Regions from separate parts of the Massilia sp. CFBP9012 genome, predicted to be linked through region 1. Evidence: predicted binding sites of a transcription regulator. Region 1 holds the regulator's gene; each other region holds the start of a gene.
What was found. The regulator LexA, encoded in region 1, represses DNA repair genes until DNA is damaged. The targets are predictions, from matches to a motif close to ACTGTATNNNNATACAGT.

Region 1 (3,275 bases):
GGGGTAAAACTGTCCTGACAGGGCCGGCAATTGCCGGCCCTGTCATTTTTGCGGTTGAGTCAAGCTGTAAAACACGGCTATCATGGACTTTTACCAGCCCAGCCTTACGGTATGCCCATGAAACGATTCCTGTCCTGCCTGTCCCTCGCGGTGTCTGTCGCGTTCAGTGGCGCCGCCTTCGCCGGCGAGCTCGAGGATGCCAATGCCCTGTTCGAGAAAAAAGACTTTGCGGGCGCGCTCAAGCTGTACACCAAGCTGGCCAATGCCGGCAACCCACAAGCCCAGCAGCAGCTGGGCCAGATGTACTGGTATGGCGAGGCCGGCGCGGTCGACGAGGCCAAGGCAAAGGAGTTGTTTGAAAAGTCGGCCGCCAAGGGCAACAAGGTGGCCGCCGACTCGCTCGTGATCATGCAGCAGCGCGTCGAACGCCGCGCCGAGATCGATTACTGGATCAAGGGCTACGATGGCGCCGAGCTGCAGGCCGGCGAGTACCGCTGCCCGTCGCCGCGCATCCCGCCGGTGTCGAAGGTGAATGACGAGATCGAGCGCGTGAACAAGGCCGTGACCGGCTGGCAGGATTGCTACAACAAGATGGTGACCAACCTGAACACGCAATCGCCGCTGACCAAGCGCATCCCGCCCGACATCGCCAAGCTGATGAACAAGCAGGAAACCGACGCCTCGACCGCCTACCTGGAGCAGGTGCGCCAGAACATCGCCGAGGGAGCGAAAGTCAATTCGAAGATGGTATTGGCCGATTTCGCCGCATGGCGCAGCGCGACCGAAGCGTATGTGGACCAGCACAATGCGGTGGTCAACAAGGCCAAGCAGTAAAGACTGCCTATAAACGTCGTTCCCGCGAAGGCGGGAACCCAAGTTGCTCGCGCTAACGCTGCGTCAGATCGTATTGGCAACGCACATGACTTGGGTTCCCGCCTGCGCGGGAACGACGGATCGACGGCTATATCAGTTCCAGCTGCGCATCAACCCCACCGCCAGACCCTCGAGCGCGAACTCTTCGTCGGGCGTGACTTCGATGATCTTGAAGTCGGGGTTCTCGGGCAGCAGTTCGACCAGGTCGCCCGTCTTGCGGTAGCGCTTGACGGTGACTTCTTCGCCCAGGCGGGCGACGACGATCTGGCCGTTCTTGGCGCTGTCGATCTTCTTGACCGCCAAAAAGTCGCCATCCATGATGCCGGCGTCGCGCATCGACCAGCCTTTTACCTTGAGTAAAAAGTCGGGCCGCGCCGCGAACATCGCGGTGTCGACGTTATAGGTCGCTTCGACGTGCTCTTGCGCGAGGATCGGATTGCCGGCGGCGACGCGGCCGACCAGCGGCAGCGACATCAGGGAGGGCGGCGGCATAGGGATCTGCTCGACGCTGGCGCCGACCAGGCGGATGCCGCGCGAGGTGCCCGGCGAAATCTCGATCGCACCCTTGCGCGCCAGGGCTTGCAGGTGTTCTTCGGCCGCATTGGCCGAGCGGAAGCCCAGTTCGGCCGCGATTTCGGCCCGGGTCGGAGGGAAACCCGTGTTCTCGATCGCTTCCTTGATCAGGTTAAGGATCTGTTCTTGCCTTGCAGTGAGCTTGAGCATAAATATCTTGCGAAACGGGTTGGTAGAGATAGACTGTATTTTTGTACAGTATTCTGCTATACGCAAGGGATATACACGAAAAAGCGCAAAAAAAGCGCACGCAACACGGAAAATACGCTTCCTGCAAGGGTAATTGTCGAGTGAGAGTGGCGCGCGGACGAAGCGCTTGACAGCCAGGTTCCCATTTTGCCCATTTCACGCTATACTAGCTGGCTGTTCCCTTCCCACACTCGTCTTGACGCCGAGGTGGGCATTTATGTAAAACGTCCTCAAGGAGTATTGCATGCGTCATTATGAAATCGTTTTTATCGTCCACCCGGACCAGAGCGAGCAAGTCCCGGCGATGATCGAGCGTTACAAGACCACGGTGACCAGCCGCGGCGGTAACATCCATCGCGTCGAAGACTGGGGCCGCCGTCAAATGGCTTACCAGATCCAGAAGCTGCCAAAAGCACACTACATCTGCCTGAACATCGAATGCGACAACGAGACCCTGGTCGAGCTGGAAACCGCATTCAAGTTCAATGATGCCGTTCTGCGTCATCTGACCGTCAAGATGAAGAAAGCAGAAACCGCACCGTCGCCGATGATGAAATCGGTGCAGCGCGAAGACGCAGCCAAGAGCCACCGTGCAGAAGCCGCTGCTCCTGCAGCCGCTGCTCCAGCTGCTGCCGCTGCCTAAGTTTTTCCCAGGAATTTCGTAGAACCATAGCAGTCGAATCGGGTGAACCAGCTCCAGCTCGTGGCGACCATCGCCGAGCGTGATGTCCTGCGCTACACCCCGGCCGGCGTGCCGATCGTTTCAGCCGTCTTGCTGCACAGTTCGCAGCAAAGAGAGGCCGGGATCGACAGGCTGGTCGAGTTCGAAGTCCCCGCGTTCGCCGCGGGCGAGATTTCGGGCAGGTTCGGCAGCGCCGAACTCGGCGCCAGCTACCGGTTCGATGGATTCCTTGCACGGAAAAACCGCAACAGCAAAGCCCTGGTGTTTCACATCATTGATTTCAGTGCCGCTTAACCGGCAATTTAGATATACAGGAGCCTCAAATGGCATTCGGTAAAAAGTTCGACAAAAACAAAGCTAAAGAAAAACTCAAGCGCAAACAGCAGAATCCGCTGTTCAAGCGCAAGAAATTCTGCCGCTTCACCGCCGCTGGTGTTGAGCAGGTTGACTACAAAGACGTCGACACCCTGAAGGACTTCGTCCAGGAAAACGGCAAGATCATGCCAGCACGTCTGACCGGCACCAAGGCGCACTACCAGCGTCAGGTCGACACCGCCATCAAGCGCGCCCGCTACCTGGCGCTGCTGCCGTACACCGACCTGCACCACGGTTAATCGGTTACGTCAGCTATCCTGGAGATAAAACATGCAAATCATTCTGTTGGAAAAAGTTCTCAACGTCGGCAACCTGGGCGACGTCGTCAAAGTCAAGGACGGTTACGCACGTAACTTCCTGATCCCACAAAAGATGGCTCGCCGCGCTACCGCCGGCGCCGTCGCCGAGTTCGAAGCCAAGCGCGCCGAACTGGAAAAAGCAGCCGCCGAGAAACTGGCAGCCGCCCAAGCCCAAGGCGACAAGCTGAGCGGCCTGACCGTCACCATCGGCCAGAAGGCCGGCGTCGACGGCCGTCTGTTCGGTTCGGTCACCAACGCTGACATCGCTGAAGCGCTGAGCAAGC
Region 2 (3,275 bases), on a different contig from region 1:
GCGACGGCGGCCATGCCGCGCAGGGCGCCCTGCAGCTGCGGTTGAGCGGCGAACTGCGCATAGACCAGGGCCAGGCACAGCACCAGGATCAGCGGCACGGTGAGGATGCCGGCCAGGGCGCTCATGGCGCCGGCCAGGCCGAAGTGGCGGGTGCCGATCATCATGGCCAGGTTGCATACGTTGGGGCCCGGCATGATCTGGGCCACCGACCATTCTTCGATGAATTCCTCGTTGCTCATCCAGCGCTTGCGCTCGACGACTTGCTGCTGGATCACGGCCAGCACGCCGCCGAAGCCCTGCAGGGCGATCAGCGTGAATGAGACGAACAGGTCGGTCAGCGAGGTTGGACGGGGACGATCGGGTTCGGCCGACGCCGCAAAAGGTGCGGACTCCGGCGCGGAAGGCGGCAATGGCAGGGGTGAGGCGCTCATCTGGCGATTATCGCCGCAGGGCCCGCGCCGTGTCCACGAGCTACCCGCGCTGGATAAGAGCTCAGCCGCCGCCGATGCCCTCCATCACGCGCCCGGTGCCGCCGCATTGCGGGCATGGCTTGCCGTCGGCCAGGGTGCCGCGGCCGGCGCACGCGTCGCAGATGTCTTCGCCGGCGCCAGGCGTGCCGGGAGCGGCGTCGTCGCCGGGGTTCAGGTCAGGTTGGGTGCTCATGGAAATCCTCATGCTTGGTCTGTTGCGGCCGATTGTAGGCAGGATGGCGGCCGGGCGGCGCAGCGCAGGCGGAGGGGCGCCGGCATCTGCCATATAAAAGGTTTTCGCGTCTTGATACAGATTTGACATTGACTTCATGCCGCGATCGTCAATACTCGTGGTGCGTCAGTGACATAACCCACCGGAGACCCGCGCCATGAGCCCCTACCGTGCCCAGGATATCAATCAACGCCTCTCCGGATCGTCCGAGCTCAGGCACAACATGCGCCAGCAAGATATCGTGGCGCGCGGCATCGAGACCCTCGGGGAGTGCGGCACCATGCCGGCGCTCGAGTACCTCAAGGCGCATGGCGTGCGCCGGCAAGTGATCGAACGCGTGCTGCTGGAACCGGAACGCCGCCGGGCGCTCGCCTGAGCGGAACCAGCGCTCCCGATTGGCCACAAAGTTGCCGCAAGATTTATTTGTGGTGCATACTGTGTCGATCGGGGATAAATCTTGTAAACCCTTGATTTTCAGCGGAAACGAGATTGCCTTCCCAATAGGCAAATTGTTGAAACCCGCACGGGAGGCCGCGTCCAGCGTGTCAAGCCCCCGCTTTTCCACATACTTATTCACAGACTTTGTGGATATCCAAAAAACGCTTTGAATTTCCGTGACTTGGCAGCGATTGCTCAGGTCACGGATGATGTCATTCTTGACAACTTCTTGACATCGCGTTGATTGCGCCCTGCGGCGGGCGCATTTTCTTCTTGCGGGCCGGGACTGGATAAATGTACAGTATGGCATTTCCAGAATCCGCCCATGTCCGCCGTCGCCGATCCGATTGCCACCTCGTCTACCGACGACCCGTTTGCCAGGCTGAACCCCGAGCAGCGGGCGGCGGTCGAGCACGATGTCGGGCTTGACGCGCCTCGCCCCTTATTGGTGGTGGCCGGCGCCGGTTCCGGCAAGACCAATACGCTGGCGCACCGGGTGGCGCGCCTGATCCAGTCGGGCGCCGATCCGCAGCGCATCCTGCTGCTCACTTTTTCGCGCCGCGCCGCCACCGAAATGACCCAGCGCGCCGGCGGCGTGCTGCACCGCCTGTTCGGGCTCAAGGGGAGCCAGGCGCAGGTCACGCTGCCCTGGGCCGGCACCTTCCACAGCATCGGCGCGCGCCTGTTGCGCGAGTTCTCCGGCCGCATCGGGCTGGACGATCAGTTCACGATCCACGACCGCGGCGACTCCGAAGACCTGATGGGCATGGTGCGCCACGAGATCGGCCTGAGCCAGCTGGAAAAACGCTTTCCGCTCAAGGGCACCTGCCTGTCGATCTATTCGCGCGTGGTCAACGGCCGCGAGCCGCTGGACGGCGTACTGCAGGCATTCTTCCCCTGGTGCAGCGAGTGGGAAACCCAGCTCAAGGCTCTGTTCGGCGCCTACGTGGACGCCAAGCAGGAGCAGAACGTGCTCGACTACGACGACCTGCTGCTGTTCTGGGCCGAGATGGCGGCCGACCCGGTGCTGGGGGCCGAGCTCGGCGCGCTGTTCGACCACGTGCTGGTCGACGAATACCAGGACACCAACCGCCTGCAGGCGGCCATCGTCACCGGCATGAAGCCCGACGGCCGCGGCGTGATGGTGGTAGGCGACGATGCGCAATCGATCTATGGCTTTCGTGGCGCCACCGTGCGCAATATCCTCGACTTCGCCGGCAAGTTCTCGCAGCCGGCGCAGCTGATCACGCTGGAGCGCAACTATCGCTCAACGCAGCCGATCCTGGACGCGTCGAACGCCGTGATCGGCGCCGCGCTCGAGCGCCATGCCAAGACCCTGTGGACCGACAAGGTGTCGAGCATCAAGCCGCAGTTGGTGCTGATACCCGACGAAGCCGAGCAGGCGCGCTGGGTCTGCAACCGCATCCTCGAACAGCGCGAAACCGGCACGCCGCTCAAGAGCCAGGCGGTGCTGTTCCGCGCGGCCAGCCACAGCGCCGCGCTCGAGCTCGAACTCATGCGCCGCAACATCCCCTTCGTCAAGTTTGGCGGCCTGAAGTTCCTCGAAGCGGCCCATATCAAGGACGTGCTGGCCGTGCTGCGCTTCGCCCAGAATCCGAGCGGACGCCTGGCGGGGTTCCGCACGCTGCAGCTGATTCCCGGCATCGGCCAGGCAACCGCCACCCGCCTGGTCGAGGCGGCCGGTACGAGCAACGATGCGGCAACGGCGCTGGAGGCCTTTCCGGTGCCGGCGCGCTGCAAGGCCGACTGGCAGGCGTTCTGCGCGTTGTACCGGCGCCTGCGCACGCCGGGCCTGCGCTGGCCGATGGACCTCGAGCTGGCGCGCGCGTGGTACCAGCCGCACCTGGAGCGCCTGCACGACGATGCGCAGGTGCGCGCGGCCGACCTCGACCAGCTGGTGGCGCTGTCCGGAGGCTATGGCAACCGCGAGAGCTTCCTGGCCGAGATCACGCTCGACCCGCCGGAGGCCACCAGCGACCGCGCCGGCGCGCCGCTGCTCGACGAAGACTACGTGATCCTGTCCACCATCCACTCGAGCAAGGGGCAAGAGTGGAATTCGGTGCACGTGCTGAACGTGGTCGACGGCTGCATCCCGTCGGACATGGCGACCGGCA
Region 3 (3,275 bases), on a different contig from region 1:
GGCGTGGCGGTGCGCGTCATACACATCGTGCACGTGCGGCAGGGCCTCGGGCATATCGGTGGCGACGTCCTGGTGCAGGGTGCCGCCGAAGGCCACGTTGATCAACTGGCAACCGCGGCACACGCCCAGCACCGGTTTGCCGGCGTCGACGAATTCGTGCAGCAGTTCCAGCTCATACACGTCGCGCGCGCGGTCGCCGCTCCATTCGGGCTTGGTCGGGGTTTCGGAATAGGTTTGCGGCGCCACGTCGGCCCCGCCCTGCAGCACCAGGCCGTCGAGGTGGCGTGCATAGTGGCGCAGGGTGATGTTGCTGGGGTGTAGCAGGCCGTTGGTATTCACGGTGGGGATCATGAACACCAGCACGTCGCGCGACATCACCCACTGGGCGATCGATTCCTCGAGATACTGCAGGTTCTTGCTGAGCAGCCCCTTGGCGCCGGTGGCGGGGTGAAAGATGCGGGCCGAGACGCCGATGTGCAGCGTGCGCTGCATGAAGTCGCGGTTGAAGCGTTCGCGCAGCGAGCGGAAACGCGAGGTGATGACCCGGCCGGCCAGGGCGACGGCATTGTCGCCATCGCGCAGGTAGCGGGCGGGACCGCGGGCGGTCTGGCCGCCGCTTGCGCGGCGGTCGGGCACGCGCACGCGTGTTTCGCGGCGCTCGTCGATGTCCGCGGTCGGATCATCATTGCGCTTGATTTGCTCGTCTTCAGCCATGGTTATTAATATAACTTCACCATTGCTTCGCACGATATAAAGTTGTTACAAAACGTCGCGTACTCCCTACACCGGGAGATCCAGCAGCTTCTGGAAGGTCAGCATCCAGTGGCGGCCGGCGACCGGCGTCGTGAGCAGGCCGCGCGCCCCGGCGCGGCGCGCACGCACGCTGTCGTAGTAAAAGGATTGCTCGACCAGGAACACCACCGGCGTACGCTGGGCCCCGTCCTGCGACTTGATCGAGCTGCACACCTCATATGGTTCGATGCCGACCGCCGCCGTGTTGATCAGCACCAGCGACACGGGCGTTTCGTCGCACAGGCGCACCGCCGCGCACAGGCTGTCGGTCCATTCCACCGGCACCCGGCGCGGGCCGAGCACGCGCGCCACCTGGTTACGCAGCTGGCATTCCTTGTCGACGATCAGGACGGCCCCATCTACCGGACCACGACGCTGGCGCGTGTAGAATGCCGGCGTTTCGCAATCCGGCGCCAGGCGCGGACGGCGGCGGCGCTCGGCCAGCACGCGCCGGACGGTGCGGGTGCTCTGCTGCACCAGCACCTGGACCCGGGTATCGAGCAGTTCGGCCAGGGCTTCATACAGTTGCAGGGGGTCGACCGGCCGCGCCAGGGTGCGCCAGGGTTCGGCGCCGGGGTTGCCGGTTGTGCCGGGGTTGCCCGGGTTGCCGATCACGAGCGCCGGCTGCAGCGATCCCGGCGGCAGACAGCCGAGCCGGGTCAGCGCGGTCGGGCTGTCGCCGTTGGCGATATACAGGTCCGGCTCTTGCAAACTATCGTCATGCAGGCAAGAATACGACGGCCCCACGCCCGGCGCCCGCGCCAGCAGGGCGTCGAGCCGCGCGCTTTCATCCGGGGTAAACCCGATCAGGCGAATGGTAAACGGATAGCTGGACAAGTGCATCGGTAACGCCCCTCTCTGGCATTGCCGTGATTATCTGTCTTAATCTAGCACAAACGTGTGAAGCGAAAAGCACGTCACAGCGCAAACTACTGTATATTTAAACAGTAAAAAAGCCTAACCTTTTCCTCCCGACAAGTTAGAATGCCGGAGCATTCGACAATCAATCTTCAAGATGGCCTCCAAGAAACCCGCTCCAGACTACAGCGAATCATCCATCCGCGTCCTCAAGGGACTCGAACCTGTGAAACAGCGTCCGGGCATGTACACCCGGACGGAGAATCCGCTCCACATCATCCAGGAGGTGATCGACAACGCCTCCGACGAAGCGCTGGGCGGTCACTGCAAGAACATCGGCGTGACCCTGAACCCTGACGGTTCGATCACGGTCGAGGACGACGGCCGCGGCATCCCGGTGGGCATCCACCCGGAAGAAGGCGTGTCCACGGTCGAGATCGTGTTCACCCGCCTGCACGCCGGCGGCAAGTTCGACAAGGGCTCGGGCGGCGCCTACGCCTTCTCGGGCGGCCTGCACGGGGTCGGCGTCTCGGTCACCAATGCGCTGTCCAAGCGCCTCGAGATCGAGGTGTGGCGCCGCGACGACCAGGGCAACGGCCAGCACAAGCTGGTATTTGCCAATGGCGACGTAATCGAGCCGCTCACTTCCAGCCCTGCCGAACGTGGCGGCAAGAAGAACGGCACCCGCGTCACCGCCTGGCCGGACGGAAAATATTTCGATTCCCCGAACATCCCGCTGGGCGACCTGCAGCGTCTGCTGCGTTCGAAGGCGGTGCTGCTGCCGGGGGTGACGGTCACGCTCACCAACGGCAAGACCGGCGACGTCCAGACCTGGCGCTACGACGAAGGCCTGCGCGGCTACCTGAACGAAGCGCTGGCGCAAAGTTCCAGCGGCGAGACCCTGATCCCGCTGTTCGAAGGCGCGCAGTTCGCCGCCGCGGGCGACGACAGCTTCGCCGAGGGTGAAGGCGCCGACTGGGTCGTGGCCTGGACCGAGGAAGGCGGCGTGGTGCGCGAGTCCTACGTCAACCTGATCCCGACCGTGAGCGGCGGCACCCACGAAGCCGGCCTGCGCGACGGCCTGTTCGGCGCGGTGAAGAACTTCGTCGAGCTGCACGGCCTGCTGCCGAAAGGCGTCAAGCTGCTGCCCGAAGACGTGTTCGCACGCGTCTCGTTTGTGCTGTCGGCCAAGGTGCTGGACCCGCAATTCCAGGGCCAGACCAAGGAACGCCTGAACTCGCGCGACGCGCTCAAGCTGGTGTCGACGTTTACCAAACCGCCGCTCGAACTGTGGCTGAACCAGCACGTCGAATACGGCAAGAAGCTGGCCGAACTGGTCATCAAGCAGGCCCAGTCGCGCCTGCGTTCGCTGCAAAAAGTCGAGAAGAAGAAATCGTCCGGCGTGGCGGTATTGCCGGGCAAGCTGACCGATTGCGAATCGACCGACATCACCCGCAACGAGCTGTTCCTGGTCGAGGGCGACTCGGCCGGCGGCTCGGCCAAGATGGGCCGCGACAAGGAATTCCAGGCCATCCTGCCGCTGCGCGGCAAGGTGCTCAACTCCTGGGAAACCGACCGCGACCGCCTGTTCGCCAACAACGAGATCCACGATATCTCGGTGGCGA

Region 2: a site for LexA is predicted at 1,426-1,443, ahead of SOM61_RS01980 (ATP-dependent helicase). Genes of this name have one in related genera too.
Region 3: a site for LexA is predicted at 1,724-1,741, ahead of SOM61_RS10685 (DNA topoisomerase IV subunit B). Genes of this name have one in related genera too.

What each region holds. Positions count from the first base shown of each region.
Region 1 is NZ_JAXCWM010000002.1:37,901-41,175, reverse strand. It holds gene SOM61_RS02870 (tetratricopeptide repeat protein) at 118-834, shown strand; gene lexA (transcriptional repressor LexA) at 967-1,596, opposite strand; gene rpsF (30S ribosomal protein S6) at 1,880-2,278, shown strand; gene priB (primosomal replication protein N) at 2,321-2,611, shown strand; gene rpsR (30S ribosomal protein S18) at 2,641-2,931, shown strand; gene rplI (50S ribosomal protein L9) at 2,963-3,275, shown strand, end outside.
Region 2 is NZ_JAXCWM010000001.1:495,924-499,198, reverse strand. It holds gene SOM61_RS01995 (chromate transporter) at 1-431, opposite strand, end outside; gene SOM61_RS01990 (hypothetical protein) at 493-663, opposite strand; gene SOM61_RS01985 (hypothetical protein) at 860-1,078, shown strand; gene SOM61_RS01980 (ATP-dependent helicase) at 1,466-3,275, shown strand, end outside.
Region 3 is NZ_JAXCWM010000005.1:357,502-360,776, reverse strand. It holds gene SOM61_RS10695 (gamma-glutamyl-gamma-aminobutyrate hydrolase family protein) at 1-714, opposite strand, end outside; gene SOM61_RS10690 (response regulator) at 781-1,635, opposite strand; gene SOM61_RS10685 (DNA topoisomerase IV subunit B) at 1,808-3,275, shown strand, end outside.